4 regions of the Allobosea beijingensis genome follow, and region 1 is predicted to be linked to each of the others. Evidence: predicted binding sites of a transcription regulator. Region 1 holds the regulator's gene; each other region holds the start of a gene.
What was found. The regulator LexA, encoded in region 1, represses DNA repair genes until DNA is damaged. The targets are predictions, from matches to a motif close to TGTTCNNNNTGTGTTCNG.

Region 1 (7,587 bases):
CGAGGCGCCTGATGCCAGGTGGCTGGCCATTCACCCAGTCGTGGATTCCGGGTTCTCCGCTGCGCGAAGCCCCGGAATGACAAGGTGGCCTTGTTTGCGCCTGCTCAGGCAGCCTGATCTGCAAGTCGCGCCAGCGTCTCCTCGCGGCCAAGCACGGCCATGACGTCGAACAGGCCGGGCGACATCGCGCGGCCGGTCAGCGCGGCGCGCAGCGGCTGCGCCGCCTGGCCGAGCTTGAGCCCGCTTTCCTCGACATAGGCGCGCACAGCCGCTTCCAGCGGCGCCGGCGTCCAGTCGTCGACCGCCGCGAGCTTTTCCGCGATCTTCGGCAGGCGTTGGCGGGCAGCCTCGTCGAGCAGGCCCCTGGCCTTGTCGTCGAGTTGGAGCGGGCGCTGGGCATAGAGATAAAAGGCGCTGTCTAGCAGTTCGATCAGCGTCTTGACACGCTCCTTGAGGCCAGGCATGGCGGCGAGGAGCTTCGCCTCCAGCTCCGGCGACAGCGTGGCGCCGACCCCGCGCGCCGGGCCGATCTCGGGCAGGATGACCTTGAGCGCCGCGAGCAGGTCGGCATCATCCGACTGGCGCATGTAGAGCCCGTTGAGGTTCTCCAGCTTGGCGTAGTCGAAACGCGCCGGCGAACGGCCGATCGAGGACAGGTTGAAGGCGTCGATCATCTCCTGCGTCGAGAAGACCTCCTGGTCGCCATGGCTCCAGCCGAGCCGCACCAGATAATTGCGCAGAGCCGCCGGCAGGTAGCCCATCGAGCGATAGGCATCGATGCCGAGCGCTCCATGGCGCTTCGAGAGCTTGGCGCCGTCAGGCCCGTGGATCAGCGGGATATGCGACATGCTCGGCACGTCCCAGCCGAGTGCGTCGTAGATCTGGGTCTGGCGGGCGGCATTGGTCAGGTGATCGTCGCCGCGGATGATATGGGTGACGCCCATGTCGTGGTCGTCGACCACGACGGCGAGCATATAGGTCGGCGTGCCGTCGGAGCGCAGCAGCACGAGGTCGTCGAGATTCTCGTTCTGCCAGACGACGCGGCCCTGCACCTCGTCATTGACCACGGTCTCGCCGGTCTGCGGTGCCTTGAGGCGGATCACCGGCTTGACGCCTTCCGGCGCGGTCGACGGATCGCGGTCGCGCCAGCGGCCATCGTAGCGCAGCGGCTTGCCCTCGGCGCGGGCCTTCTCGCGCATCTCCTCGAGCTCGGCCTGCGTCGCATAGCAGTGATAGGCCCGGCCGGCGGCGAGCATCTGCTCGGCGACCTCGCGATGCCGCGCGGCGCGCTGGAACTGGTAGACGGTCTGGCCGTCCCAATCGAGGCCGAGCCATTCCAGCCCGTCGAGAATCGCAGCGATCGCCGTATCGGTCGAGCGTTCGCGGTCGGTATCCTCGATGCGCAGCAGCATCTTGCCGCCTTGCCGGCGGGCGTAGAGCCAGTTGAACAGCGCTGTCCGGGCGCCGCCGATATGCAGGAATCCGGTGGGCGAGGGCGCAAAGCGCGTGACGACGGCGTTGCTCATTGGGAGGAAACTCCGGCCGGGCGGCGGAGAGCCGTCCGGGGCAAGACAGGGGAAGGGGCCGAGTCGCGGCATGACACAAGTCGTGACATGACAACCGGCGCGCGCCCTGTAACATGGCTTTGCCGGAACGCTAAGCGGTCAAATCGCAGCGCCGGCAGGGGGAGAGCGGGCGATGCAGCCGGCGCCGCCGGGGCAGGAGCGGGCACAGGGCCGGCGCGGCGCACGCGCCGATGCCTTGCCGGCTCGCCTTGGTGCCGTTGTCCCGCTGACCGCAAGCCTCCGTCCAACGCTTCGCCAGCTTTGGCTGCATCTCCAGCGAGGTTTCGCGCTGGAGGTCGAGCGCCGTCGCCCCTTCCTCTGGCTGCCGATCGCGATGGGCGCCGGCATCCTGCTCTATTTTGCGGCCGATCGTGAGCCGGCCCTGTGGGCGCCGCTGCTCGGCTTGATCCTCAGCAGCACAGCCGCCTTCCTCCTGCGCCTGCGTCCGCTCGCGTCGATGGCTTGCCTCGCGACGGCCGCTGCCTTCGCCGGCTTCGGTGCGGGGGTCTGGCGCACCGCCGATATCGCCGCGCCGATGCTGGAGCGCTCGCGCATCGGAAAGCTCTCCGGCTTCGTCGAGAGCGTCGAAGCGCGCGACAATGGCGCGCGGATCGTGGTCCTGGTCACGGACCTCGCCAATGTGCCGGCCGAGCAGAGACCGAAGCGCGTCCGCGTAAGCCTGCGCTCCGGCGCCGTGGCGCCGGGCGACCATATCGTCGCGACCGCGCGCCTGCTGCCGCCGCCGGGACCGGCGCGGGCGGGTGGCTATGATTTCGGTCGCGACGCCTTCTTCCGCGGCATTGGCGCCGTCGGCAGCATCTCCGGCAAGGTCGCGCTCGCGCCGGCACCCTATCCGATGCCCACCCGCCTTGCGATCGACGTCATGATCGACCGCGCCCGCAATGCCTTGACGAAGCGCATCGCCGAGGTCGGGGGCGGGCAGGGCGGCGCGGTCGCCGCCGCGCTCGTCACCGGCAAGCGCGGCCTGATCACGGAAGCCACGAACAACGACCTGCGCGCCGCCGGCATCTACCACATCGTCTCGATCTCGGGCCTGCATATGGTGCTGGCGGCCGGCACGATCTTCTGGCTGGTGCGCGCGCTGCTCGCCCTGTCGCAGACGGTGGCGCTGCACTGGCCGGTCAAGAAGCTCGCGGCAGTGGCCGCAATGCTCGGTGCGACCGCCTATTGCATCTTCTCGGGCAGCGATGTCGCGACCGAACGCTCGCTGATCATGACGCTGGTGATGCTCGGCGCGATCCTGGTCGATCGTGCGGCGCTGAGCATGCGCAATCTCGCGCTCGCCGCGATGATCGTGCTGCTGCGCGAGCCGGAAGCGCTGCTTGGGCCGAGCTTCCAGATGTCATTCGGTGCGGTCGCGGCGCTGATCGCCTTCGCCGAACGCTGGGAGAGAAGAGATCGCAGCGAGCCGCCATCGGCTTTGCCCTGGCCGCTCGGGCCGATCTGGACCGCGGCGCTCGGCATCCTCGTCACCACCATGCTGGCGACCGCCGCGACCGCGCCCTTCGGCGCCTATCATTTCCAGACCTTCAACCCCTTCGGCCTGCTCGGCAATGCCATGGCGCTGCCCTTCGTCTCGCTTTTCGTGATGCCGGCGGCGGTGTTCGGCGTGCTGGCCTATCCGTTCGGGCTGGACTGGCCAGCCTGGGCGTTGATGGGGCTCGCTTCCGACGTCGTTCTGAAAGTGGCACGCTGGGTCGCGACCATCGACCATTCCACCGTGACGCTCGCCGCCTTCGGTCCGGCTGTGCTGGCCTGCTTCGCGCTGGCGCTGCTTTGGCTGACGCTCTGGACCACGCCCTGGCGCTGGCTCGCGGCTCTGCCGCTGGTCTTCGGCGTGGCCATTGCCGGCAAGCCGGAGCGGCCGGAGATCCTGATCGAGCGTGACGGCTCCGGGTTGGCCGTGCGCGGCCCGGACGGGCGCCTCGCGATAGCGGGCAAACCCAGCCGCTTCGTCCTGCAGCAATGGCTCGCCGCCGATGGCGACAGCCGTTCACCCGACGATCCCAGCTTGCGCGCCGGCATCGCCTGCGATCGTCTGGCCTGCATCGCGCAGACGGCCGAGAAGCGCACCGTCTCCTACACGCGCGAGCGCCTCGCCATCATCGAGGACTGCCTGCGCGCCGATCTCGTCGTTACCGCCATCCCCTGGAACGGGGCCTGCAAGGCCAGGCTCGTCGAACGTATGGCACTCACGCGCGATGGCGCGACCTCGCTCTACCGGACGGCATCGGGATGGAGCAGCCGAACTTCGGAACCGACCACGGCCGATCGTCCGTGGTCCCGCCGGCGCGAGCCGCGTCCGGCTGTGTCGGCAAGCCCGCCGACCAGTCAACCCGCAACGGCGCAGCCTGCATCAGCCTCCGACACCGAAGCCGAGGTCGATACCGAGCGCCTTCAGTAGCGCCGCATCAGGTTGACGAGGCGGCCCTGGATCTTGACCCGGTCGGGGCCGAGTACGCGGGTCTCGTAGGCCGGGTTCGCGGCTTCGAGCGCGATCGAGGAGCCGCGCTTGCGCAAGCGCTTCAGCGTTGCTTCCTCATCGTCGATCAGCGCCACGACGATGTCGCCGGTATTGGCGGTGTCCTGCCGGCGGATGACGACGGTGTCGCCGTCGAGAATGCCGGCCTCGACCATCGAATCGCCGCGCACTTCCAGCGCGTAATGCTCGCCGGAGCCGAGCATGTCCGGCGGCAGCGAGACGGTGTGGCTGCGGCTCTGGATCGCGGAGATCGGCGTGCCGGCCGCAATTCGTCCCATGACGGGAATGGCGATGGAATGCCGGCTATCGTCCTCGGCGGGCCGAGGCTTGGCGACGCTCGGCTGAGCACCGAGGCCGCCTTGCACGACGGCGGGGCTGAAGCGGGGCCGCGGCTGCGGGGCGCCGAGCCCGTCCGGCATCTTGATGACTTCGAGCGCGCGCGCCCGGTTCGGCAGGCGGCGGATGAAGCCACGCTCCTCCAGCGCCATGATCAGGCGGTGGATGCCGGATTTCGAGCGCAGGTCGAGTGCGTCCTTCATCTCGTCGAAGGAGGGCGGCACGCCACTTTCGCGCAAGCGTTCCTGGATGAAGCGCAGGAGTTCATGTTGCTTGCGTGTCAGCATGGTCGCCGCCAGCCCCTCAAAGCGCAGAATCGAAACAAAGCACGAACACTATACGCGTTCTGCTTGTGTTCCGCAAGCCGCTACCGCAAGGGCAGGATCCGGCAGACATCGCCCTTCTTCGCCGGAGCGGCATGGGCCGGTCGGATCGTCAGGGCCTGCGCCCGCGCCAGCGTGCCGAGCATCGAGGAATCCTGCCGGTCGAAAGGCGTCGCGACCCAGCCCTCAGACGTCAGCGCAAGCTCCGAGCGCAGGTAGTCCTCGCGCTCGTCATTGCCGGGCATGTCGCGGCCGAGAATGGCAGGAATGCTGCGGTCGCGATCGACATCGGCGATGCCGAGCAACGCCTCGATCAAGGGCAGCACGAAGAGGTGGCCGCAGACGATCGAGGAGACGGGATTGCCCGGCAGGCCGACCACGACCATCCGGCCAAGCCGCCCGGTCATCATCGGCTTGCCCGGCCGCATCGCGATCTTCCAGAAGCCGAGAGCCATGCCGGCGCGTGTCAACGCCTCCTGTACGAGATCGTGCGCCCCGACCGAGGCACCGCCCAGCGTGATCAGCGCATCGGCATCGGCCTCGCTCGCCCTTGCGATCTTCGCAGCGAGATCGGCATGGTCGTCGCGGGCGATGCCGAGATCGAGCACGGTCCCGCCGGCCTTTTCAACCAGAGCGGCCAGCGAGAACGAGTTCGAGGCGACGATCTGGGCGCGGCCGACCGGCTCGCCCGGAGCGACCAGCTCGTCGCCCGTAGCGAGAATCGCGACCCGTGGCTTGCGCCGAACGGGCAGAGTCGGATGCGCCATCGCGGCGGCAAGCCCGAGCGCGGCGCTGTCGAGCACGCGCCCGGCCTGCAGCAGCACGTCGCCTTCGTGGAAATCGAGCCCGGCGGCGCGCAGGAATTTCCCTTTCGCCGGTGGTATCCGGACACGGATCACCGGGCTGCCGACGCCATCGGCGTCTTCCTGCATCAGGATGGTGTCCGCGCCCTCAGGCACCGGCGCGCCGGTGAAGATGCGCACGGTCTGACCTGGCCCGACGGCGCCCTCATAGGCCCGTCCGGCGGCGGATTCGCCGATGACCGAGAGCGAGACGCCTTCCGACATCTCGTCGCCGCGCACGGCGTAGCCGTCCATGGCCGAATTGGCGAAGGGCGGTTGCGTCCTCAGCGCCTTGACCTCGCCCGCCAGCACCCGCCAGGCGCATTGCGCGAGCGGCAGGGTTTCCGCACCGGTCGGCCCCGGAATGCTGTCGAGCAGTGCCTTGCGTGCGACGGGGACCGGGGTGAGTGCCATTAGCCTTGCTTCGCCTCGTAGTCGCCGGACTGGCCGCCGGATTTGTGCAGCAGGCGGATATTCTCGATCCGCATCGCCCGGTCGACGGCCTTGACCATGTCGTAGACGGTGAGACAGGCGACGGAGACGGCGGTCAGCGCCTCCATCTCGACGCCGGTCTGGCCCTTCATCTTGACCTCTGCACGCACGCGCACGCCCGGCAAAGCCTCGTCGATATCGAGATCGACGGCGATCTTGCTCAGGAGCAGCGGGTGGCAGAGCGGGATCAGTTCATGGGTGCGCTTCGCCGCCATGATGCCGGCGAGGCGCGCGGTCCCGAGCACATCGCCCTTCTTGGCGTTGCCGTCGCGCACGATCGCGATCGTCTCCGGCGCCATGACGATCTGGCCTTCGGCGATCGCCATGCGGGTCGTCTCGGCCTTGCCGCCGACATCGACCATATGCGCCTGACCTTGCGCGTCGAGATGGCTGAGCCGGCTCACGCCGCGACGGCCTTGCCGGTGAGCAGCGCCTGCGTCGCGGCGGTGACGTCGGCCTGCCGCATCAGGCTCTCGCCGACGAGGAAGCTGTTGACGCCGCTGCGGTTGAGCCGGGCGATGTCGGCATGGGTGAAGATGCCGCTCTCGCTGATCACGATCCGGTCAGCCGGGACACGCGGCGCCAGACGTTCGGTTGCCGCGAGATCGACATTGAAGCTGCGCAGGTCGCGGTTGTTGATGCCGAGCATCCTGCTTTCGAGCTTCAGCGCCCGGTCGAGCTCGGCATCGTCATGGACCTCGACGAGAACGTCCATGCCGAGTTCGCGCGCGGTCTTGTTCAAGGCCCTGGCGGTGGCGTCGTCGACGCCGGCCATGATGATCAGGATGCAATCGGCGCCCCAGGCGCGGGCCTCGTAGACCTGATAGGGCTCGTAGAGGAAATCCTTGCGCAGAGCCGGCAGGCCGGCAGCCTCGCGCGCTTCGGTCAGGAATTCAGGCTGGCCCTGGAAAGAAGGGGAATCGGTCAGCACCGAGAGGCAGGCCGCCCCGCCAGCCGCATAGGCGCGGGCGAGCGAGGGCGGGTCGAAATCGGCGCGGATCAAGCCCTTGGACGGGCTCGCCTTCTTGATCTCGGCGATCAAGGCCGGCGTACCCTGCGCGAGCTTGCCGGCCAATGCATCGGCAAAGCCGCGCGGCTTCGAGGCCGCACGGGCGCGGCGCTCGATCTCGGCCTGCGGAACGGCCGCTTTGGCAGCCGCGATTTCCTGGCGCTTATAGGCTTCGATCTTCGCGAGGATATCGGTCATGCCGGCCTCACGCGTTCGAGGCTTTGATGAGCGCTGCGAGCACGGCCTTGGCCTTGCCGGAATCGAGCGCGGCCGTCGCCTGGGCGAAGCCGTCCTTCAAATCCCCGGCCTTGCCGGCGACGAGCAGCGCGGCGGCCGCATTGAAGGCGGCGATATCGCGGAAACCGGTCTTGTCACCGGCGAGCACGGCATTGAGCGCCGCCGCGTTCTCCTCGGGCGTGCCGCCGCGCAGCACCTCGGGTTTGGCCGGTTCGAGGCCGACATCGGCCGGGCTGATCGAGAAGCTCTCGATCTTGCCGTTCTCCAGCGAGACGACGCG
Region 2 (7,587 bases), 790 kb from region 1:
CGGCGTCGCTATAGCGTAGCGACACGGATTTGGTGTCTTCCAGCACACTTTCGCCGGTATAGAGCTTCGTCCGGTCCGGCCGGGCGAAGGGCGCGGCATAATTGGTCAGGTATTTCGGGTCCTGGTCGAAACCGATCCAGGAGGCGTTGAACTCGATGCGCTTGCCCCCGGCGAAATCGTAGCCGAGCTTGGCGAGCAGGTTCCCGGCTTTGTAGCGGTCGCCGCCGCCCTGGCCGAGCAGGCCGTCGGAAGGCAGTTCGCGACCGGCGCCGTCATAGGTACGGCCCGCGCCGCGGATCTGGCCGGAGAACAGGTAGTCGATCCCGTCAGGCACCTTGCCGGAGACCGTCACCGAGGCTTCCGGCGCCAGCGAGCGCCCGATGTTCTGGGTGAAGCCGCGGATTGCGGTGTTGACCGTGACGCGCGGCTTGCCCTCGGCCGCCTTCTTCGTGATGAAGTTGACCGTGCCGCCGGTGGCGCCTGCGCCGTACAAGCTGGATGCGCCGGCGACGAGTTCGATCCGTTCCACCGTGTTGAGGTCGATCAGCGAGAGGATGCGCGAGACATCGCGCAACGGCGTGTTCATCGGCACGCCGTCGATCATCACCAGGAGGTCGCGGCCGCGATAGTTCTCCGAGGCGCTGGAGACCGTCTGCGTCGACATCGAATAGCCCGGCACCAGCTTGCCGAGCGCGGCAGCGGCATTGGGGCTGAATTTCATCTGCTGCTCGATCTCCGTCCGGTCGATGACCTGGATGGATTGCGGCGTCTCGGCCGAGCTGCGTTCGGCGCGGGCGGCGGTCACCGTGATGGTGTCGAGATCGATCGTGGTCGGCGCGGTTGCGGTGCGGCCCGATGCAGCAGGGCTGCCGGACTGTGGCGAAACCTGCGCGACCGCCATCGAGGAGGCGAGGAGGGCAACGAGGCTGGTGGCGAGGCTGATCGGTCTGGTCATGGTTCTATCCGGCGGCGCCGGCCGCGGCATGCCCATGTGTTGGGCGCGGTGCCGATGCCGAACGGGTGACGATTTACTTGGAGAGCTTGAGAATTCGTTCTTTAGAATTATAGTAAAGTAGCTTGATTTCATTGCGGATTCGATCTTTGGTGAGATCCGTGATCGATTTCAGTTGTTGCTGTAATGATGTTTCTGCGGTGTAAGCTTGGACACCCGCGAACGCGCTATAGGACTGAGACGAATCCGGTGTCGAAAACGGGAGATGTGGCTGTCGCGACACGCCTTGGCCTGGAGGCCGCGCCGGAAGCGCGAAATTTCGTGCCGTTCTGGCTGGTCTCCGCCGATGTCGGCCGCGACGAGGCGAGCACGCTGTCGCGGCGCATCCTCGGCCGTAACGTGGCCCGCGAAGCCGCAGCGCCCGATCTGCCCTTGCCTTTCGACGCCCGCTGCGTGCTGACCACGCGTCCCGATATCGGCCTGCGCTCCTGCTTCGCGCCGGCTTCGCATTGGACCTGGCAGCGGGGGCAGGGCGAGGAGGGCGCGCGCTATTGCCTCGTTCGTCCGGCCGAGGGACGGGTGGTGATCCGTCAAGGTGACCGCCGCATCGCGCTGCGTGCCCGCGAGGCGGCGGTGTTCGCTCTCGACCAGCCGACCGAGTTCGTCTTGGCCCAGCCCGGCCGCATCGATGTGATCGAACTGGACTTGGCCTTGCTGCCATCGCTTGTGGACGATGCTGGGCTGATGCAGGTCATCCCGCGCTCGAATCCGGGCTTGCAGGCGCTGGCGCATTACGGCGCGCTCCTGCTGCGCGGCCTGCTGCCGTTGAACTCCGCGGAGCTTCAGGCCCTCGCCAAGGCCCATGTCCACGATCTCATCGGCGCGGCCCTCTCGGATCGCGAGCCCGCGGCGCCGGCTGCGATGGCAGATCGGCGGGCCGGTCGCCTCGCCGCGATCAAGGCCGATATCGAGGCGCGGCTGGAGCGGCGCGAACTCGGCGTCGAGATGATCGCGTCCCTGCACGGCGTCAGCATCCGCGTCGTCCAGAAGCTGTTCGAGGCCGAGGGGCGGACCTTCTCCGACTATGTCCTGGAGCGCCGGCTTGATCGCGCCTGGCATCGGCTGGTCACGGCGGAAGCGGGGAACCTGACCATCAGCGCCGTCGCCTATGAGGTCGGCTTCGGTGATCTCTCCTATTTCAACCGCTGCTTCCGGAAGCGCTTCGGCCGCCCGCCTTCGCAGATCAAGGCACAGGCGATCAGCGGCGAGACCTGATCCGCGTCACGCTCTGGCAGGGGCATGGGGACGGCTGGAAGACTCGACTCGCCTTCCGGCGGGGAGCGTTCTATAAAAGAACAAATAAAGAACAATTGCCTTGCCCCCATGCCCGAAACCGCCCCGACCCTGTCCGATCTGCGCCGCAGCCTCGCTGAAGCCGCTCTGCGGAGCGGCCCGGCTGCGGCTGGCCGGGTCAGCCTGGGCGTGCCTGCCGTGGATGAGGCCCTGAATGGCGGGCTTGCGCGGGCGGCGTTGCACGAAATCTACGCGGCCGAGGTCGCCGACCTCGCCGCCGCGACCGGCTTCGCGCTCGGCCTCGCATTGCGGGCGGGGCAGGCGGAGGAGAAACCCGCCGAACGCACCATCCTCTGGGCGCGGCAGGATTTCGTGGATGCCGAAGCCGGGCGGTTGCATGCGCCGGGGCTGAACGAACTCGGCCTCGATCCGGCGCGCCTGCTGCTGGTGCGGGCACGCGACGGCGAGGGCGTCTTGCGGGCCGGAGCCGAGGCGGCGCGCTGTGCCGCGCTGGGCGCCGTGCTGATCGAGCCCTGGGGCGAGCCGCGCCCTTTCGACCTGACGGCGAGCCGACGCCTCGCTTTGGCGGCTGAAGCCTCGGGCGTGCCGGTGCTGCTGTTGCGCGTGGCCGCCGCCGAGGCGCCGAGCGCGGCGCGCACCCGCTGGCAGGTGAGGGCGCTCGCCTCGCGGGCGCTGGAGGCGAATGCGCCGGGCGCCCCGGCTTTCGCCTTGAGATTGCTGCGCCAGCGCGGCGGCGCGGCCGAGCGTGAGTGGCGTGTGGAGTGGGACCGTGACCGACATTGCTTTGCGGAACGCAGCCTTTTCGATCGATCTGCCCGGACAGACCATGCCGCGCCGCTATCTCGCCCTCTGGTTCCCCTTCCTGGCGACCGACAGGTTACGGCGGACGGGCGCGATTCCGACCTTCGGCGCGCCGGCTGAGAAGCCGCATGTGCTGACCGAGATGCAGGGCAATGCCTTGCGCATCGTCGATTGCGACAGCCGCGCCGTCGCTCTCGGCCTGACGCGGGGGATGACACTGGCCGATGCCCGCGCCCGCATCCCCGATCTCGTCGCGCTGGAGACGCAAGCCCTGGCCGATCGCGAATTCCTCGAAGCCCTCGCCGGTTTCTGCGACCGCTTCACGCCGCTGGTCGCCCTCGACGAGCCTGACGGCCTGATGCTCGACATCACCGGCTGCGCCCATCTCTTCGGCGGCGAGGCCGGGCTCGGCAATCTGGCCGGTCGCTCCATGCAGCGGGGTGGTCTCAAGCTGAAAGCGGCCATTGCCGGCACGCCCGATGCCGCCCGCGCCTGTGCGCGGCATGGCCGCGGCGGCATCGTCCCGCCCGGCCAGGAGGAGGCGTGGCTCCGCCCCCTGCCGACTGCCGCGCTCGATACCGACGCCGAGACCGTGATCGCGCTCTCGCGCGCCGGCCTGAAAACGCTGGCGCATCTCGCGGAGCGCCCCTCCGAGGCCCTCTCCGCCCGCTTCGGCGAGGCGCTGGCGGTCAAGCTCCGGCGCATTCTCGGCCATGAGGACCGCCGCATCACGCCATTGCGTCCGCCGCCCGATTGCGTGGTCGAGCGCCAATTCGCCGAGCCTTTCGCCGATACCGCAAGCCTCGAGGCCGTCGTCGTCAGGCTGATCGGGGAGGCGGCGCGGGTGCTGGAAGCCCGTGGCGAGGGCGGGCGGATCTTCGAACTCGGCTTCTTCCGCAGCGATGGCGCGGTGCGCCGCCTCGCCATCGAGACCGGCCGGCCGTCGCGCGATGCGAAAGCGCTGCTTCGGCTCTATCGCGAGCGCATCGAGACCCTGGCCGATCCGCTCGATCCGGGCTTCGGCTTCGATGCGATCAAGCTCGCTGTGCCGCTTTGCGAACCGCTCGACACGCCCCAGCACAGCCTCGATGGCCGCGCGGTGGAGGAGGAGGCGGTGGCCGATCTTGTCGACCGGCTGGTCACCCGCTTCGGCCGCGACCGGGTGCTGCGCTTCGCGGCGCAGGACACGCATCATCCCGTCCGCTCCGCCAAGGCGCTCTCCGCCGCTGCGCCATTGCCCGAAGCATCCTGGCCTGCGCCCGAGCCGCAGGAACCGCCGGCCCGTCCGCTCCAGCTCTTCGAGCCGCCGCAGCCGGTCGAAGCCATTGCGGAGGTGCCGGACGGCCCCCCGATCCGCTTTCGCTGGCGTCGCCTCACCCATGACGTCGCTCGCGCCGAAGGCCCCGAGCGCATCGCACCCGAATGGTGGCGCGACGGCTCGGATGAGCCGATGCGCGATTATTACCGCGTCGAGGATGCTGAAGGGCGCCGCTTCTGGCTCTACCGGATCGGCTTCTATGAGGCCGACAGCGCCCCGCCGCGCTGGTTCCTGCACGGGCTCTTCGCATGAATCAGAGTGGGAGCCTCTTCGCCGAACCCGTTGCCGCCTCGCATTTTTCCTTCCTGCGCGGCGCCTCGCCGGGGCAACATATGGTGCTGACTGCCCTGCTGGTCGGCTATTCCGGTATTGGCATCGCCGATCGCAACACGGTGGCGGGCGTGGTGCGGGCCTGGGCGGCGCTGAAGCAGTTGCGCGAGGACGGTTTGCCGGCGCCCGACAAGATACGGGAAGGCGGCAGTCCCGGCGAATATTACTGGGCCGAGAATCCCGAATTCGACGCCTTGCCTTTCACGCCAGAGGAGATGAAGGCAAAGGCGGAGCGTTTCAAGCTTGCGACCGGCACGCGTCTCGTCTTCGCCGACGCCACGCCGGACATCGTTGCCTACCCGGCCAATCGCGCCGGCTGGGGCCGGCTCTGCCGCCTGCTCAGCCATGGCAACCTGAAGGATGGTGTCAGGAAGGGCGAATGCCAGCTCGTTCTCGACGACCTCCTCAACGATGCCCGCGACCTGCTGCTGATCCTGATGCCCGCGCGCAGCCTCGACGGCCTGCCCGCATTGCTCGCCCGGCTGGATGATGCAGCGCCCGGCGCTGTCTGGCTCGCCGCCAGCATGCACCGGCGCGGCGACGACCGCCGCCGCCTCGCGCGTCTCAAGGCGATCGCCGCTGCGACCCGCACGCCGCTGATCGCGACCAATGACGCGCTCTACGATTCCATCGCGCAGCGCGACCTGCAGGATGTGCTGACCTGCATCCGCGAGGGCACCACCATCGAGCGGGCCGGGCGCCTGCTCGAATCCAATGCCGAGCGCCATCTCAAGCTGCCGCAGGAAATGGCCCGTCTCTTCCGGGATGCGCCCGAGGCCATCGCCGAGACGCAAGCCCTGTTCTCCCGCATCGAGTTCGACCTCGGTCAGCTCAAATACGAGTACCCTGACGAGCCGATCCCGCCCGGCTGGAAGGATCAGGACTGGCTGGTGGAGCTGGTCCGTCGCTGCTGCCTGATCCGCTATCCCAAGGGTGTGCCGGAGAAGGTCGAGAAGCTGCTGGCGAAGGAGCTCGATCTGATCGGGAAGCTCGGATACGCCCGTTACTTCCTGACGATCCGCCAGATCGTCGAATTCGCCGAGAGCAAGGGCATCCTCTGCCAGGGCCGCGGCTCGGCCGCCAATTCCGCGGTCTGCTACGTCCTCGGAATCACCGCCGTCGACCCGGCCGAGAACGACGTGCTCTTCGAGCGCTTTATCTCGACCGAGCGTAAGGAGCCGCCCGATATCGATGTCGATTTCGAGCATGAGCGGCGTGAGGAGGTGATCCAGTGGATCTACAAATTCTATGGCCGTGAGCGTGCCGGCATCGCTGCGACCGTGATCCATTACCGGCCGCGCAGCGCCATCCGGGAGGCCGGCAAGGTGCTGGGCCTGACCGAGGATGTCACCGCCCGCATAGCCGATACGAATTGGGGGAGCTGGGGCAGCGAGATCGGCGATGCCCGCGTCCGCCAGGCCGGGCTTGATCCGACCAATCCGACGATCCGCCGCGCCGTCGATTTCGCCACTCGCCTGCTCGGCTATCCCCGCCATCTCTCGCAGCATGTCGGCGGCTTCGTCCTGTCGCGCGGGCGCCTCGACGAGACCGTGCCAATCGGCAACGCCGCGATGGAGGACCGCACCTTCATCGAATGGGACCGCGACGACATCGATGAATTGCGTCTGATGAAGGTCGATGTGCTGGCATTGGGCATGCTGACCTGCATCCGCAAGGCGTTCGACCTCATCAGGGAGAACGGGGGCAAGGATTACGCGCTCGCCGACCTCAAGGATGGCGACGAGGCAACCTACGACATGCTCTGCGAGGGCAAGTCGCTCGGCGTCTTCCAGGTCGAGAGCCGCGCCCAGATGAACATGCTTCCGCGGTTGAGGCCGCGGGAATTCTACGATCTCGTCATCCAGGTCGCGATCGTCCGCCCCGGCCCGATCCAGGGCAACATGGTCCATCCCTACCTGAAGCGACGGGCCGGGATCGAGGAGGTGACCTATCCCTCGCCATCGCCGGAGCATGGGCCGCCGGACGAACTCTACGAAGTGCTGAGGAAGACTTTTGGCGTCCCGCTCTTTCAGGAGCAGGCGATGCGGCTCGCTATGCAGGCAGCCAAATTCACGGAGCCTGAAGCCAATGGCCTTCGCCGGGCGATGGCAACCTTCCGTAATGTCGGCACGATCCATCATTTTCAGGACATGATGGTCGAGCGTATGGTTGCGCGCGGTTATGAGCGCGATTTCGCCCAGCGTTGTTTCGAGCAGATCAAGGGCTTCGGCAGCTACGGCTTCCCGGAAAGCCATGCGGCTTCCTTCGGAAAGCTGGTCTACATCTCTTCCTTTCTGAAGAAGCATTACCCGGCGGCTTTCGCTGCCGCCTTGCTGAACTCTCAGCCGATGGGCTTCTACGCTCCCGCCCAGATCGTGCGGGAGGCGGAAGAGAACGGGGGCGTCGAGCCGCGGCCGGCCGATGTCAATTCCAGCTTTCTGGACAACAGCTTGGAAGCCGTTTCGGAATCAAGTTCTTACCGTGATCGGCCTCACCGGCCGAGCAAGCGTGACCCCTTCGCACTGCGCCTCGGCTTCCGCCAGATCGACGGCTTCAAGGATGAGTGGGGCAAGGCCATCGCCGGAGAGCGCGAAGCGGGCGGCCCCTATCGCGACGTCGAGGAATTGATGCGCCGGGCCAGTCTCCCCGCCCGTGCGATGCGCCTGCTCGCCGATGCCGATGCCTTCCGCTCGCTGGGTCTCGATCGTCGCGAGGCGCTCTGGGCCGTGCGCCGCCTGCCGGACGATCCCGTTCTGCCGCTCTTCCAGGCCGCGCAGGCGCGCGAGCTGGGCTCGGAACGGAGCATGGCGTTGCCGGTCATGCCGCTCGCCGAGCATATCGTCGCCGATTACCAGACCGTTAGGCTCTCCCT
Region 3 (7,587 bases), 360 kb from region 1:
TTCCCTGGGCAGCGCTGGCGGCGAAGCGCGCCAGCGACCGCGGCAGCACCCCTCTGTTCGGCATCCTGCTGATCTGCGCCATCGTGCTGCCGGAGCAGTTGCGGCCCTTCCTGTCGATCGGCTGGCGCCCGTCACTGGAGGCGATCGCGACCATGGCCTGGGTCGTCGCCTTCATCGATCTCGGGCTGCTGCCATCGGCGAAGGCGCGGGAGGGGGTTGCGGCCGACCCGGCTGGTGCTAAAGCGGCGGAATGAGCGCCGCACCGACCTCCTCCGCCCCTGCCCTCTCCTTCGATCCGACCGATCCCGTCGCGCTGACGCAGGCTCTGGTCCGCTGCCCCTCGGTGACGCCCGAGGAAAGCGGAGCGCTCGCATTGCTCGATGCCGTGCTGTCGGCGGAAGGCTACGCGGTGTACCGCCCCGCCTTCAGCGAGCCTGATACGCCGGATGTCGAGAATCTCTATGCGCGCATCGGCAGCACAGCTCCCGTCTTCGTGATCGCCGGCCATACCGATGTCGTTCCCGTCGGCGACGCCGCCGCCTGGACGCGCGAGCCCTTCGGCGGCGCGATCGAGAACGGCACGCTCTATGGACGCGGCGCCTGCGACATGAAGGGCGGCCTCGCCGCCATGGTCTCAGCCGCGATCCGCTACCGACGCGACAATCCCGATGCGCCCGGCTCGATCGTCTTCCTGGTCACCGGCGACGAGGAAGGCCCCTCGCTCAACGGCACGGTCAAGCTGCTGGCCTGGGCGCATGAGCGCGGCGAGCGCTTCGACCATTGCATCCTCGGCGAGCCGACCAATCCGGCTGCGATGAGCGACATGATCAAGATCGGCCGGCGGGGCTCGCTCACCGGCAAGCTGACCGTACAGGGCACGCAGGGCCATGTCGGCTATCCCCATCTCGCCGACAACCCGATCCGCGGCATGGTCCGCCTGCTGGCGGCTCTCGACGCGACGCCGCTCGACGGCGGCACGCAGCATTTCGACCCGAGCAATCTCGAAGTGACCACGCTCGATGTCGGCAACCCCGCGACCAACGTCATCCCGGCGCAGGCGAAGGCGGCCTTCAACATCCGCTTCAACGATACCTGGACGCCGGAGACGCTCGCTGCCGAGCTGGAGCGGCGCCTGCGGGACGCCGCCGGCAACCAGGTGCGCTACACGCTCGAGGTGCAGCCGACCAATGCCGTCGCGTTCCTGACCGAGCCCGGCCCCTTCGTCGCGCTCGTCGCCGACGCCGTCGAGGCCGAGACCGGCAAGCGCCCGGCGCTCTCGACCACGGGCGGCACGTCGGATGCGCGCTTCATCAAGAACTATTGCCCCGTCGTCGAGTACGGCGTCGTCGGCAAGACGATGCATCAGATCGACGAATGCGTCGCCGTCGCCGACCTTCTGTCGCTCGAACGGATCACGCATCGTTTACTCGCCAGCTATTTTGCGGCGCAGCATCCGGCTTGACGCCCCGGAACAAGGGTCCATTATCTCCGTTAGACGAAAGTCTAACACCGCAGATCATGGAGACCGTGATGAGGCTGGCAGCCGATGACGTCGCGCGTTCGCTGCGCGGCTCCTGGCACCTGATGACCCGCGGGGCCGAGGCCCTGCCGGAACTCGACCTGACCCGGGACGGGTTCTGGCGTTCCTTCCTCGCCTTCGCGCTGATGCTGCCGGCGACCATCGCCATTCTCGCCGCAGCACGGCTCACCGCCGGGCTGCCGAACAGCAGCGGGCTCTTCACCGCCCCGGCTCTCGCTCTGTCCGTGATCGCCGCGCTCGCCCTGACGATCCTGGCAGTGCCAGCCCTGCTGATCGCCTTGCGTCCGGAGCTCGCGCAGAGCCCGCGCTTCACCAGCTTCGTCATCGCCTGGAACTGGGCCGGCATCGTCTCGGCCAGCCTGATGGCTATCCCCGCGGCGATCTTCGCGATCGGCTGGGCGCCGCCGGCGCTGGCGATCGTGCAGTCGCTGTTCTTCGGCGTGATCGTGCTGCGGCTGCGCTATTGCGTGGCGCGGGCCGTGTTCGGGGCGGAGAGCCGCGCCATCGCCATGACGCTGGTCGTCGCCAGCGTGATGCTCGACTACGGCGTCACCCGGCTGTTCGGCCTGTTCTGACGAAGCTGGGCTTCAGCCCGTCTGTTCGACGTAGTCGACGCCGGCGAGATAGAGCCCGCAGGACGGCGCCAGAGCCGCGCATTGCGAGCGGTCGCGCGCGGCCAGGACCTTGCCGACCTTGTTCTCCGGCCACCTGCCCATGCCCACCATCTTCAGGCAACCGACGATCGAGCGCACCTGATGATGCAGGAACGACCGGGCATGGACATAGACGACGATCTCCGAGCCCTCGCGGCGGACATCGCAGCGGTCGAGCGTGCGGATCGGGCTGTTGGCCTGGCACTCGGCGGCGCGGAAGGTGGTGAAGTCGTGCTGGCCGAGCAGCGCCTTGGCGGCACGGTCCATCGCCTCGTGGTCGAGCTTGACCGGCACATGCCAGACGCGCTCGCGCTCCAGGGCCGGCTGAGCCCGGCGGTCGAGGATACGATAGACGTAATAGCGGCGCCGCGCCGAGATGCGGGCGTCGAAAGTGTCGGGCACCAGCTCGGCGCTGAGCACGGCGACCGGAATCCGCTTCAGCCGGGCATTGGTCGCGTCGCGCACGACATCGGTGCGCCACTCCTTGTCGATATCGACATGGGCGACCTGATGGGTGGCATGGACGCCGGCATCAGTGCGGCCGGCACAATGCAAACGAACGGGGTGGCCGCAGAAGGCCTCGACCGCCTCCTCGACGCTCTGCTGCACGGACGGGCCGTTGAGCTGGCGCTGCCAGCCCGAGAACGGCGTGCCGTCATATTCGATGACGAGCTTGTAGCGCGGCATCAGGCGACCTTCCCCACCCCTGCGCCGTCATCCCGGACAAGCGGCGAAGCCGCGCCGATCCGGGATCCATGCCGGAGCATCGTCGATGAGGGTTCCGGCATGGATCCCGGGTCTTCGCTGCGCTGCGCCCGGGATGACGGCGTGAAGGATGAGATCATCGATTCAGAGCTTGGCACCGGCTCCGAGCCGGGCGCCGCGCAGGAACTCGGCCCCGCTCATCGGCGCCTTGCCGGCGCGCTGGACCTGAAGCAGCTTCACCGCCCCGACGGCGCAGGCGACGGTACCCTCGTCGTCGAGCAACGTGCCGGGCTCGGCCGCGCCGCCGGCACGAGCCGTGCGCAGGATCTTCAGGCGCTCCGGTCCCTTGCCGAGATCGATCTCGGCGAAGGCACCCGGGAAAGGCGAGAGGCCGCGCACGAGGTCATGGACCTGCTGCGCCGGCAGGGCCCAGCTCAGCTTCGCCTCGGCATTGGCGATCTTGCTGGCATAGGTCACGCCCTCTTCGGGCTGCGGCGTGAACTGCAGGCCGCCGCGCCCGAGCGCCGCCAGCGCGCGCACCATCAGGTCGGCGCCAAGGATGCTCAACTGGTCGTGCAGTTCGCCGGCCGTCATGTCCGGGCCGATCGTCAGGTTCTCGACCATGGCGACGGGGCCGGTATCGAGACCGGCTTCCATCTTCATCACGCAGACGCCGCTCTCGGCATCGCCGGCCATGATCGCGCGCTGGATCGGGGCGGCGCCACGCCAGCGCGGCAGCAACGAGGCATGGAGGTTCAGGCAGCCGAGCTCGGGCAGATCGAGGATCGCCTGGGGCAGGATCATGCCATAGGCGACGACGACGGCGACATCGGCCTGGTGCGAGGCGATGATCTCGGCCTGCTCCGGCGTCTTGAGCGTAGCGGGGGTGAAGACCGGAATGCCGAAGCGCTCGGCTGCGCGATGCACCGGCGAGGGCTTCGTTTCGAGGCCGCGGCCGGCCTGCGCCGGGGCGCGGGTATAGCAGGAAACGACCTCATGCCCCTGGCCGACGATCTCGGTCAGCACCGGCACGGCGAAATCCGGCGTGCCCATGAAGATGACGCGCAAACTCATACGCTCGACCTTACCTAAAAACGAATGTCATCCCGGGCGACCGCAGGGAGGCCCGGGATCCATGCCCGAACCTCTCCTGCCGACGCGCCGTCATCCCGGATCTGCGCTTCGCTCCGTCCGGGATGACGGCGCGCGGATTGGAAAACCTCAGGCCGCCGAACGCTTGGCCGCCTTGGCGAATTTCTTGGTGACGCGCTCGCGCTTCAGGCGCGAGAGATGGTCGATGAAGAGCACGCCGTCGAGATGGTCGATCTCGTGCTGCAGGCAGGTCGCGAGCAGGCCATCCGCCGCGATTTCCTGCGTCTTGCCGTCGAGATCCAGGTAGCGGACCTTTACCTCGGCAGGGCGCTCGACCTCCTCGTAATATTCGGGAATCGAGAGGCAGCCCTCCTCGTAGGCGCTGAACTCGTCCGAGGACCAGGTGACCTCCGGATTGATGAAGACCTGCGGCTTCTTCGGCTCGGGCTCCTCGCCCTCCTTCGCCTCGGGCTTCGACAGGTCGATCGTCACCACGCGCAAGGGCACGCCAATCTGGATCGCCGCGAGCCCGATACCGGGCGCGTCGTACATCGTCTCGAACATGTCCGCGACCAGCGCCTTGATCTCGGGCGTGACGGCCTCGACCGGCTTCGAGACGAGGCGAAGCTGGGCGTCGGGCAGGATGACGAGCGGGCGAACGGACATGGGATTCCAAGGGAAAAGAGCTGTTGAGCCCGGGACATAAGCATTTGTGGAGGAGCGGTCAAACTGTTCCGCTTTCGTTCGCAATTCCCCATCGAATCGGCTAGGCTCCTGCGCATGAACGAGATCGCCTTCACCCTGCTGGAGCGCCCGGTGACCTGGGCCGAAGCCGCACTCGGCTTCGGGGCCCTGAGCTTCGCCCTGCTCTTGATGGCGGTGATCGCCGGCTGGCGCGGCGGCAAGAGCCGCGCGATCGAGGCCGCGATGGCCGCCGAGCGCGCCCGCGAGATGGACGACAAGGTCGCGGAAATGAACCGCCAGCAGGCCGAACTCGCCGGCCGGATGCAGTCCATGGCCGAGATCCTGTCGACCCGGCAGGGCGATCTCGCGCGGCTCGTCGCCGACCGGATGGACGGCTTGAGCCACAAGGTCGGCCAGGGGCTCGAACGCAATGTCCAGCAGACGACCGAAAGCCTCGGCAAGCTGCAGGAACGGCTGGCGGTCATCGACCATGCCCAGAAGAACCTGACCGATCTGACCTCCGAGGTGGTGACCCTCCGGGATGTGCTCGCCAACAAGCAGGCGCGCGGCGCCTATGGCCAGGGCCGCATGGAAGCGATCATCCGCGACGGCCTGCCCGCCGCCTTCTTCGCCTTCCAGCCGCAGCTCTCGAACGGCAAGCGGCCGGATTGCCTGGTCACCCTTCCCGGCGACGGGCGCGGCCTCGTCATCGACGCGAAGTTCCCGCTGGAGAGCTTCACGCTGCTGCGCGAGGCGCGCGGCGACGACGCCAGGAAAGCTGCCGGCCAGCGCGTGCGCAGCGATGTCGGCGTGCATGTGAAGGACATCGCCGAGCGCTATTTCCTGCCCGGCGAGACGCAGGACGTGGCGCTGCTCTTCGTGCCCTCGGAATCGATCTATGCCGACCTGCACGAGCATTTCGACGATGTCGTGCAGCGGGCTCATCGTGCCCGGATCATGATCGTCTCGCCCTCGCTGCTGGCGCTGGCGATCCAGCTCATGCAGTCGCTGGTGCGCGACGCCCGGATGCGCGAGGAAGCGCAGGTGATCCAGAGCGAGGTCGGCAAGCTGCTCGACGATGTCAGGCGCCTCGGCGAGCGCGTCGACAAGCTCGACACTCATTTCCGGCAGGCGCAGGACGATGTCGGCCAGATCAAGACCTCGGCCGGCAAGGTGACCAGCCGCGCCGAGAAGATCGGCGCGCTCGATTTCGACGACGAGAAGAGCGAGCCGAAGCTGCCCTTTGCCAAGGGTCTGGAGCTGAAGCGAGCGGCCGAGTAGGTACCAGCGCTTCCGCGCCCGCGGATCTGCCGCTGCGAAAGTGCCATTCATGCCCGGGCAGCCCGCCCGCTACGGCATTAGAACAGTTTTAAGCATTATCTGGAAGAACTTCAGGCGCTATCCACCACCCAATACGATCGAATGCCGGCCCTGATTAGGCATCTCGAACACGCCTGCAGCCTAAAACCTATGTGTTGCCGGCGGCGCGCCACTCCGTAGCCGCCGCACTGCGTCGTTCTTCCCGAGAGATCGCCCTTCATGCTGAAACTGTCTTTTCTGCGACTTCCGATCGCGACACGTCTGGCGATATTGGCCGTATTGATTGTCGGTATTGCCGTTGCCGCCTCGGTCGGGGTGTCGCTTCGCGCGGCCGAGAAGGCCATGAGGGAGCGAGCCCAGTCGAGCCTCACGGTCAACATCAACCTTCTGCGGGATATCCTTCTGACCAAGGGCGAGCCCAGGTTCGATGGCGGCAAACTCATTTTTGGCAACGAAACCGTCAACGGGAACTTCGCCGCGGTCGACAAGGTGAAGGAGCTTTCCGGCGGCACCGCCACCGTCTTCATGGGCGACACGCGGGTGACGACCAATGTCATGAAGCCGGACGGCACGCGGGCTGTCGGCACCAAGCTGGCGCCGGGCCCGGCCTATGATGCTGTCCTCAAGGAGAAGCGGACCTATTCCGGCGCAGCCGATATTCTCGGCGTGCCCTATTTCACGATCTACGAGCCGATCATCCAGAAGTCGGATGGGAGCGTCATCGGCATTCTCTATGTCGGCATCAAGCAGGAAGAATTCCTCGCCGTCATCGGCGAGATGATCCGCGACAACATCGTTGCCGGCCTGGCGATTGCGGCCGTCGCCGCGGGACTGCTGTTCTGGCTGGTGCGCCGCATGATGAAGCCGCTCGCCGTCTTGAGCGCGGCTCTGAAGCGGCTCGCTCAAGGCGATCTGGACACGCCCGTTCCCGCTTTCGGCGGCGACAGCGAGTTCGGTGCCATGGCCAACGCCGTCGAGGTGTTGCACCACGCATCCGTAGAGAAGATCCGATTGGAACAGGATGCTGCCGCGCAGGCTGAACTGATGGGCGAAACCCGCCGCCAGACAGAGGCGCAGCGGCAGATTGCGACGCGCGAGCAGATGGAGCAGGCTCAGGAGCTGGAACGGGTCGTCGACGCGCTGGCCAAGGGGCTTGCCGCCCTTTCGGAGGGGGATTTGCGCCACCGCATCGAGGCTGACATGCCCGCCGCCTATGCCAAGTTGCGCGACGACTTCAACGAGACGGTCGACCGCCTCTCGGACACGGTCGCCACGATCCAGACGACCTCGGCCGATGTCGGCCTCGCCGCCCGCGAGATCAGCATGGGCGCCGACGACCTGTCGAAGCGCACCGAGGAGCAGGCCTCCTCGCTGGAGGAGACGGCCGCCACGACCGAGGAGCTCGCCGCTTCGGTGAAGGCCTCGGCCCAGGCCTCCCGCGCCGCGGCGACCGCTGCGGACGAGGCCGCCAGCGCAGCCCGCTCGGGCGGCACGATCGCCGGCCAGGCAGTCGACGCCATGGCCCGGATCGAGACGGCATCGCAGAAGATCTCCGACATCATCCGCGTGATCGACGACATCGCCTTCCAGACC
Region 4 (7,587 bases), 1.5 Mb from region 1:
GACCGCCGCCGAACTCGGCCGCGATCTCGCCGAAGCGCTCGGACTGCTCCTTCACGCCGGCTTCCGTGCCGTGGAATTCGACGAAGAGCATCGTCGTCTCGGCTAAGCCGAGCTTGGCATGCAGGTTGACGCCGCGGATCATCACGTCGTCGAGCAGTTCGATGCGTGCGACCGGCAGGCCGGACTGGATCGTGATGATGGTCGCATCGCAGGCGGCCTTCACCGAGGGGAACGGGCAGACTCCGGCGGCGATCGCCTCCGGGATGCCGTGCAGCTTCAGCGTCACCTCGGTGATGATGCCGAGCGTGCCTTCCGAGCCGACGAGCAAGCGGGTGAGGTCGTATCCGGCCGAGGTCTTGCGGGCGCGCGTCGAGGTCTTGACGATCGAACCGTCGGCCATCACCGCGGTCAGCGCCAGGACATTGTCTTTCATCGTCCCATAGCGGACGGCGTTGGTGCCCGAAGCGCGCGTCGCGGCCATGCCGCCGAGCGAGGCGTCGGCGCCGGGATCGATCGGGAACATCAGACCCTGGTCGCGCAGATGCTCGTTGAGCTCCTTGCGGGTGACGCCGGCCTCGACGACGACATCGAGATCCTCGGCATGGACCGCGATGATCCGCTTCATCTGGGACATGTCGATGCAGACGCCGCCGAAGGTCGCGTTAACATGGCCCTCCAGCGAAGTGCCTGTGCCGAAAGCGATAACCGGCACGCCATGGCCGGCGCAGAGCTTCACGATCTCCGAGACTTCGCCCGTGTTCTGCGGGAACACCACTGCATCCGGCGGCTGGTTCGGGATCCAGGTCAGCGTATGGCCGTGCTGCTGGCGCACCGCCAGGCTGGTGACCAGCCGGTTGCCGAAGCTTGCGGCCAGCGCCTGCGTCACCGCGGCAATCGCCTCCGGCGAGGGCGGCAGCACTGCGGCGGAGGCAGGGCTGGCATGAGGGGCGGTGCTGGGCAGGCTCATTGTCAACATCCGGTTCTGGCGCTTAGACTTGGAACAGATCGGTTTCGCAATTGGTTACGCTTCGACATGGTCCTGCCATACTGGCCGGCCCAAGATGCTGACGCCGCTTGCGAGCGATGCATACTAGATCATGCGACGGTCGAATGGGCAGCGGCAATAATGCCGCCTGCCCTTGAACGAGGCGCCTGTCAGGGAGGCGAACATGAAACACGATACGCGCGCCCCGGCGCTGTTCTTCGCACCCTTCGTCTCGTCGGCGATGCGGGTCGAGCCGCAGTGGATCGACTATAACGGTCATCTCAACATGGCCTATTACCATGTGCTGTTCGACCGCGCGGTCGACGAGGTCTTCTCGCTGGTCGGCCTTACCCGCGACTATGTCGAGACCCGCCATGCCTCCACTTTCACGGCGGAGTGCCACATCCTCTACAAGCGCGAGTTGACCGAGGGCGATCTCGTCCGCGTCACCGCGCAGCTCATCGCCTTCGACGACAAGCGCCTGCATTATTACCTGGAGATGCGGCACGCCAACGAGGGCTGGCTGGCGGCGACCAGCGAGAACCTGTCGCTGCATGTCGACATGGTCCATCGCAAGGTCACGCCCTTCCCGGCCGATATCCTCGCCAACATCGCCTTGATGAAGGCGGCCCACAGCATGATGCCGTTGCCAGCCACGATCGGCCGCATCATCGGCATGCCCAAGAAATCCGCCATCCGGGTCGACGAGACCACCGAGGAGCGCGAGACCGAGACGGCAACCGAAACCCGGCACTGAACCGGTTCGACACTTCGGAAACGTCAGCCCTCATCCCGAGGAGACGCGCCTGCGGCGCTCCTCAGTATGAAGGTTGCGTATCTGAGTTCCTCAGGGATCGCCGTCGGGAATCTTCAGCTTGTGTCCGCAGGCCTTGCAATAGACCGCATCCGGCTCGTGCCGCTGCAAAGCGCATTCGGGACAGGGGAACAGCACCTTGTTCGGGCGGAACAGCGCCTGCGCCAGCCGCACGAACAGCGTGATCCCGACGATCATCACCACGATAGAGGTCAGCTTGCCGGCAACGCCGGGCAGCGTCACGTCGCCGAAGCCGGTCGTGGTCACCGTCGCGACCGTAAAATAGAGCGCCTGGACATAGCTCTCCAGCCCGCCCTCGTGCCGGAAGAAGAAGGTGTAGACGAAGCCGGTCACCACGAAGAGGAAGGTTGCGATGTTGCTCAGCGCCCGGACCACGGTTTCCCATTCGCGGAAGCGGGTTTCACGGAACTGCGCCCAGACGATGCCCTTATGCGAGAGCGACCACAGCCTGAGGATGCGCAGGAAGCCGAAATTCTCCAGCCATTGCGGCATGAGCAGCGTGAGCAGGATGAAGAGATCGAGCAGCATGGTCGGCTGGCGCAGCAACCTGAGCATGTTGGTCGAGGCGAGCAGCCGCGCGCCGATCTCGGCGATCATGATCACAGCGACGGAATAGTCGATCCAGAGGAAGGCTGATTTCTCGCGCAGCAGCGGCGTCAGGATGAAGAAGGCGATGATCAGGAAATCGACGACCGTCGTCACCGCCTGGAAGCGCAGGGCCGCAGGCGAGCGGCCATGATAGAGCTGGCGCAGCCGGTCGCGCAGGGCTTCGAAGCGACTCTGGTCGGGCGGGGCGTCGGCAGCATCCATTGCTGGCAGCATAGGCGCTATCGCATCGGCCCGAAAAGTGTGGCGCGGTTCTCGGATGAGGCCGATGCGAGGATAAGAGCTTGACCTGCCGCTATGCTGCGTCCCGGCGCTGCGTCGCCACGGCATGGACCGCATAGCCGCGATAGGGCCCGCTGACCCGGCAGTCGGCACCTGCGGCTTCGGCCATGGCACGCGCGACAGCGGGTAGATCTTCGCGCGGCGTGACATGGAACAGCGCGAGCCAGCGCAGCAGCACCGCCTTGAACGGCGCCGGCAAACCCGCCTGATCGCCGAAATCGACGATATGCAGCGAGCCGCCAGGATTCAGCCGACGCAGCGCCTCGGCCACCACACCCTGCCAGGGCGGGATCATCGACAGCGCGTAGGAGATCACGATCCGGTCGAAACCAGCACGGCCGAACAGCGCCTGCGGGTCGAAGCCGGTCGCATCCGCTTGCGCGAGCCTGATCCGCTGCTCCAGACCCGCCTTTGCGACCGAGCCTTGCGCCGTCTCCAGCATCGCGCTGGACACATCGAGCCCGTAGCAGGCGCAATCCGGATAGCGCCTGGCGATCCGGATCAGGTTGCGCCCGGTCCCGCAGCCGATCTCCAGCACGCTTCCGCCCATCGGCGACTGCAAGCCATCGATGAGCTGGTCGCGGCCGAGCAGGTAGAACTTCCGGCTGGCGTCGTAGATATGGCGCTGGTGGCGGTAGATCCGGTCCATCAGCCCGGCGGCGGAATCCGCAGGCGCCTCTGCCGCGCTCATCGTGCGGTCTCCCTCAGCACATAGAGGTGAAAGCCGCCATAGATCGCCGAACGATCCTGCCGGCAGAGCTCGCGGCTCTTCTCCTCCTCGTAATGCCACTGGTCGAGGATGGCGGCTGGCACCCGGCCCGGCAGCAGACGCTCGTCGGCCGCCGTGCGGAAGATCACCCGCGCTCCCGGCCGGGCCGTGCGCGTGATCTGCGACCACAAAGCCGTGAGATCGGCATCGTTCATCCAGTCCTGCGCATCGAGCAGGACATAGGCATCGCAGCTCTCGGCCGGCTGGTCCTCCAGGAAGGCCGTGACCGCGCTCTGGCGATAGGTGACGGCCGGCGCGCGCTCTTTGACCGCCGCGAAATGCTGCGGCTGGAGATAGGGCGGGAAAGCCGCATCCGGTCCGTCGCCATAGCGCCGCCCAAAGGCCTGCTGGGCGAAGTAATTGTCCTTGAGATCGAAGTCGCAGGCCAGACGCTCCAGCCGAAGCTTCAGCGCGCCCAGGATGCCGTCCTCGCCATCGGCGGCCAGCGCCTTGTACTGCGCCGGCGGAATGCCGAGCCCATAGAGCGAGGCCGGCTGGCGCACAAGCCAGCGCACCAGCTTGCGTTCGAAAACCGGCGCGAGATGCTTGCCGTAAAGCACGCGCTGCTCGGCCAGGTCGCGCGCCGCCAGCATTGCCCTGGGATTGCCGCCGAGCAGCCGCGCCAGCACATGCCCGGTCCCGATGAAGCGCCCGAGCAGGCCATAGCGATGAAAGCCTTTGGCGAAGAGGCTGATCCGGCGCCGCCCGTTCAGCCCTCGCCCCTCCCAGTATCCCCGCGAGACGGCATCGAGATGATCAGCGATCTCGCGATCATAGAGCGCGACATTGTCGCTTTCATTGGCCCGGCCGAAGAAGCGCAGGAAATCCTCCTGGCTGTCCATCCGCGCCAGCGCCGCGAGCTTGAGCTTGCCGAGCGCGATATGGGTGGCGTTGAGATCGACCGCGCTGACCCGGATCGGCGCCGCCGTCAGATAGGACAGGATGTTGCAGGAGCCGGACGCGATCGCGACGACATGGTCATCGGCCTTGAGCTCAAGCGCCGCCATGTCGACGACCGGGTCCTCCCAGATCTGCGGATAGACCAATCCCGAGAAGGCGCGGGCGAACAGCCATTCCAGCATGCCGGCCTTGGACAGTGTCTTGCTGCGCCTGACGGCCTGACCAAGACCGGAGCTCGTCATGCGGCGGGCCGCGCGCGCCGTTTGCGTCGCCTGTTGCGTCACCGGTTTTCCTCCCTTTGCGGGTGGCCGGGCTGCTAGAGGAGTCGCGTGACGGTCCGGTGACGGCCGGCACGGCTTCGTGAAAGCGGGAGCGTCGGTTGGGGCTGAAATCCGGCTCGCAAAACCCCATATTGACGTCACGAAAGCCGACGAGGCGCTCCCGCCAGGAAGGAGATCGCAATGGGTCTGATGAGCATGTTCGGAGCCGAGAAGAAGCAGGAGGAGAACTTTCCCTTCCAGCTCACGGACGCCGAATGGCGCGCGCGCCTGACACCCGAGCAGTACCGCATCCTGCGTGGCCATGGCACCGAGCGGGCCGGCTCCTGCGCGCTCAACTACGAGAAGCGCGCCGGCACCTTCTCCTGCGCCGGCTGCGGACAGAAGCTGTTCAGGTCAGGCGAGAAATTCGAGAGCGGCACCGGCTGGCCGAGCTTCGACCAGCCGCTCGAGGACGCCGTCGGCACCACCGAGGATCGCAGCTACGGCATGCTCCGCGTCGAAGTCCATTGCGCCAATTGCGGCGGCCATCTCGGCCATGTCTTCCCCGACGGCCCGCCGCCAACCGGCCTGCGCTATTGCATCAACGGCGAGGCGATGAATTTCGAGCCGGAAGCAGCCTGATAGCGCCGTCATGCTCGGGCTTGACCCGAGCATCTCCAGACGGAAAAGTGATGAGGAGATGCCCGGGTCAAGCCCGGGCATGACGTTTCAGTGAGCGGGCATCGCCGTCGCGCCAGCGCTGCCGCATCGACGCCCAGTGGCAGATCGCCGAATTGCCCGGACCAGCCGCCATCCAGCCGCTCGGTCAATCGCCGCGCCTGTCCTTCGTTGCGCATCATCTTCGGGAGAGCCGACCGTCCGCCCCGCCTCGTGCAGCCGCTCGCGCGCCCAATCGGCGCCGAAGGCCGCGACGATCCCCGGCAGCACCGGATCGGCAGCGAAGGCATCGTAATCGGCCAGCACCGGCACCTGGTTGCTGACCTCCCAGCCTCCCACTCCGCCCTGCCCGGTCATTGCTGCCACCTCCCTGTGGAACGGGATATAAAATGATCGCTCCGGCAGGGCGCAATCCTGACAGCGACACCCTATATTCGCTAGAGAACGAATCACGCACGAGCAGCGCACACCCTTGTCCGACGCAGACCCCTTTTCCGCTCCTCCGCCCCGTCCCGGCGGCCTCGCCGCGCGCGCTGCCGCGCAGCCGGCGGCCGGCTATCTCGCGGGCCTGAACCCGGAGCAGCGCCAGGCGGTCGAGGCGACGGGCGGCCCCGTTCTGGTGCTAGCCGGCGCCGGCACCGGCAAGACCCGCGTGCTCACCACCCGCATCGGCCACCTGATCTCGACCAGCCGCGCCTACCCTTCCCAGATCCTCGCCGTGACCTTCACCAACAAGGCGGCGCGCGAGATGAAGGAGCGCGTCGCCCATCTCGTCGGCCCGGTCGCCGAAGGCATGCCCTGGCTCGGCACCTTCCACTCGATCTCGGCAAAGCTCCTGCGCCGCCATGCAGAGCTGCTCGACCTGCGCAGCGACTTCACCATCCTCGATACCGACGACCAGATCCGCCTGATGAAGCAGGTGATACAGGCCGAGAACATCGACGAGAAGCGCTGGCCCGGCCGGATGCTGGCCGGCTTCATCGATAGCTGGAAGAACCGCGGCCTCGCGCCCAAGGATGTGCCCGCAGGCGAAGCGGCCGTCTTCGCCCATGGCAGGGGCGGCAAGCTCTACGCCGCCTATCAGGAGCGCCTGACGGCGTTGAATGCCGTCGATTTCGGCGATCTGCTGCTGCACTGCCTGACGCTGTTCCGCGACTATCCGGACGTGCTCCAGACCTATCACGACCGCTTCCGCTACATCCTCGTCGACGAGTATCAGGACACCAACACGGCCCAGTATCTCTGGCTGCGCCTCTTGGCGCAGGGCCGCCGCAACATCTGCTGCGTCGGCGACGACGACCAGTCGATCTATGGCTGGCGCGGCGCCGAGGTCGACAACATCCTGCGCTTCGAACACGATTTTCCGGGCGCGACCGTGATCCGGCTGGAGCGCAACTACCGCTCGACCGGCCATATCCTCGCCACCGCCTCGAAGCTGATCGCCCGCAACGAAGGCCGCCTCGGCAAGACGCTCCGCACCGAGGATGCGCTCGGTGAGAAGGTCACCATCACCGGCGCCTGGGACAGCCAGGAGGAAGCCCGCCTGATCTCCGACGAGATCGAGGCGATGCAGGCGAAGAAGCACAACCTCGCCGAGGTCGCGGTCCTCGTCCGCATCTCCGCCCAGATGCGCGAGATCGAGGAGCGCTTCGTCCAGGCCGGGGTGCCCTATCGCGTCATCGGCGGCCCGCGCTTCTACGAGCGCGCCGAAATCCGCGATGCGCTCGCCTATCTGCGCTGCGTCGTCTCGCCGACCGACGATCTCGCCTTCGAGCGCATCGTCAACGTCCCCAAGCGCGGGCTGGGCGACGCGACTGTCCAGCTCCTGCACAACCATGCCCGCGCCACCGGCTTCTCGCTGATGCAGTCGGCCCGCGCCGCGGTCGAGAGCGACGAGTTGAAGCCCAAGGCCCGCACGGCCTTGCGCGAGCTGGTCGAGGCCTTCGGCCGCTGGTCGGCGCGCGCCGAGCACATGCCCCAGGGCGAGCTCGCCGAATTGGTGCTGGAAGAGTCCGGCTACACCGAGATGTGGAAGAAGGACCGCTCGGCCGATGCTGCCGGGCGGCTCGAAAACCTCAAGGAACTCGTCCGCTCGCTCGATGAATTCCCAGACCTGCCGGCCTTCCTCGAACACGTCTCGCTGGTGATGGATGTCGGCGACGGCGAGGCCGAGGCGCGCGTCTCGATCATGACGCTGCACGCCGCCAAGGGTCTGGAATTCGACACAGTCTTCCTGCCCGGCTGGGAGGAAGGCCTGTTCCCGAACCAGCGC

Region 2: the regulator LexA is predicted to act here: its motif matches at 2,304-2,321, upstream of Q9235_RS04120 (ImuA family protein).
Region 3: the regulator LexA is predicted to act here: its motif matches at 4,721-4,738, upstream of Q9235_RS09565 (DNA recombination protein RmuC).
Region 4: the regulator LexA is predicted to act here: its motif matches at 5,756-5,773, upstream of Q9235_RS00435 (ATP-dependent helicase).

The regions. Positions count from the first base shown of each region.
Region 1 covers NZ_CP132359.1:1,622,975-1,630,561, forward strand. Annotated here, with positions in the region: gene gltX (glutamate--tRNA ligase) at 105-1,526, opposite strand; gene Q9235_RS07880 (ComEC/Rec2 family competence protein) at 1,699-3,990, shown strand; gene lexA (transcriptional repressor LexA) at 3,984-4,691, opposite strand; gene Q9235_RS07890 (molybdopterin molybdotransferase MoeA) at 4,772-5,983, opposite strand; gene moaC (cyclic pyranopterin monophosphate synthase MoaC) at 5,983-6,465, opposite strand; gene trpC (indole-3-glycerol phosphate synthase TrpC) at 6,462-7,268, opposite strand; gene trpD (anthranilate phosphoribosyltransferase) at 7,276-7,587, opposite strand, start outside.
Region 2 covers NZ_CP132359.1:830,983-838,569, reverse strand. Annotated here, with positions in the region: gene Q9235_RS04130 (TonB-dependent receptor) at 1-955, opposite strand, end outside; gene Q9235_RS04125 (helix-turn-helix transcriptional regulator) at 1,202-2,227, shown strand; gene Q9235_RS04120 (ImuA family protein) at 2,336-3,187, shown strand; gene Q9235_RS04115 (Y-family DNA polymerase) at 3,093-4,637, shown strand; gene Q9235_RS04110 (error-prone DNA polymerase) at 4,634-7,587, shown strand, end outside.
Region 3 covers NZ_CP132359.1:1,981,509-1,989,095, reverse strand. Annotated here, with positions in the region: gene Q9235_RS09595 (DUF805 domain-containing protein) at 1-254, shown strand, start outside; gene dapE (succinyl-diaminopimelate desuccinylase) at 251-1,462, shown strand; gene Q9235_RS09585 (hypothetical protein) at 1,531-2,115, shown strand; gene truA (tRNA pseudouridine(38-40) synthase TruA) at 2,128-2,880, opposite strand; gene fmt (methionyl-tRNA formyltransferase) at 3,043-3,972, opposite strand; gene def (peptide deformylase) at 4,120-4,656, opposite strand; gene Q9235_RS09565 (DNA recombination protein RmuC) at 4,771-5,955, shown strand; gene Q9235_RS09560 (methyl-accepting chemotaxis protein) at 6,337-7,587, shown strand, end outside.
Region 4 covers NZ_CP132359.1:80,983-88,569, forward strand. Annotated here, with positions in the region: gene Q9235_RS00400 (FAD-binding oxidoreductase) at 1-967, opposite strand, end outside; gene Q9235_RS00405 (thioesterase family protein) at 1,170-1,742, shown strand; gene Q9235_RS00410 (potassium channel family protein) at 1,833-2,630, opposite strand; gene Q9235_RS00415 (class I SAM-dependent methyltransferase) at 2,722-3,399, opposite strand; gene Q9235_RS00420 (BtaA family protein) at 3,396-4,619, opposite strand; gene msrB (peptide-methionine (R)-S-oxide reductase MsrB) at 4,848-5,279, shown strand; gene Q9235_RS00430 (hypothetical protein) at 5,367-5,672, opposite strand; gene Q9235_RS00435 (ATP-dependent helicase) at 5,788-7,587, shown strand, end outside.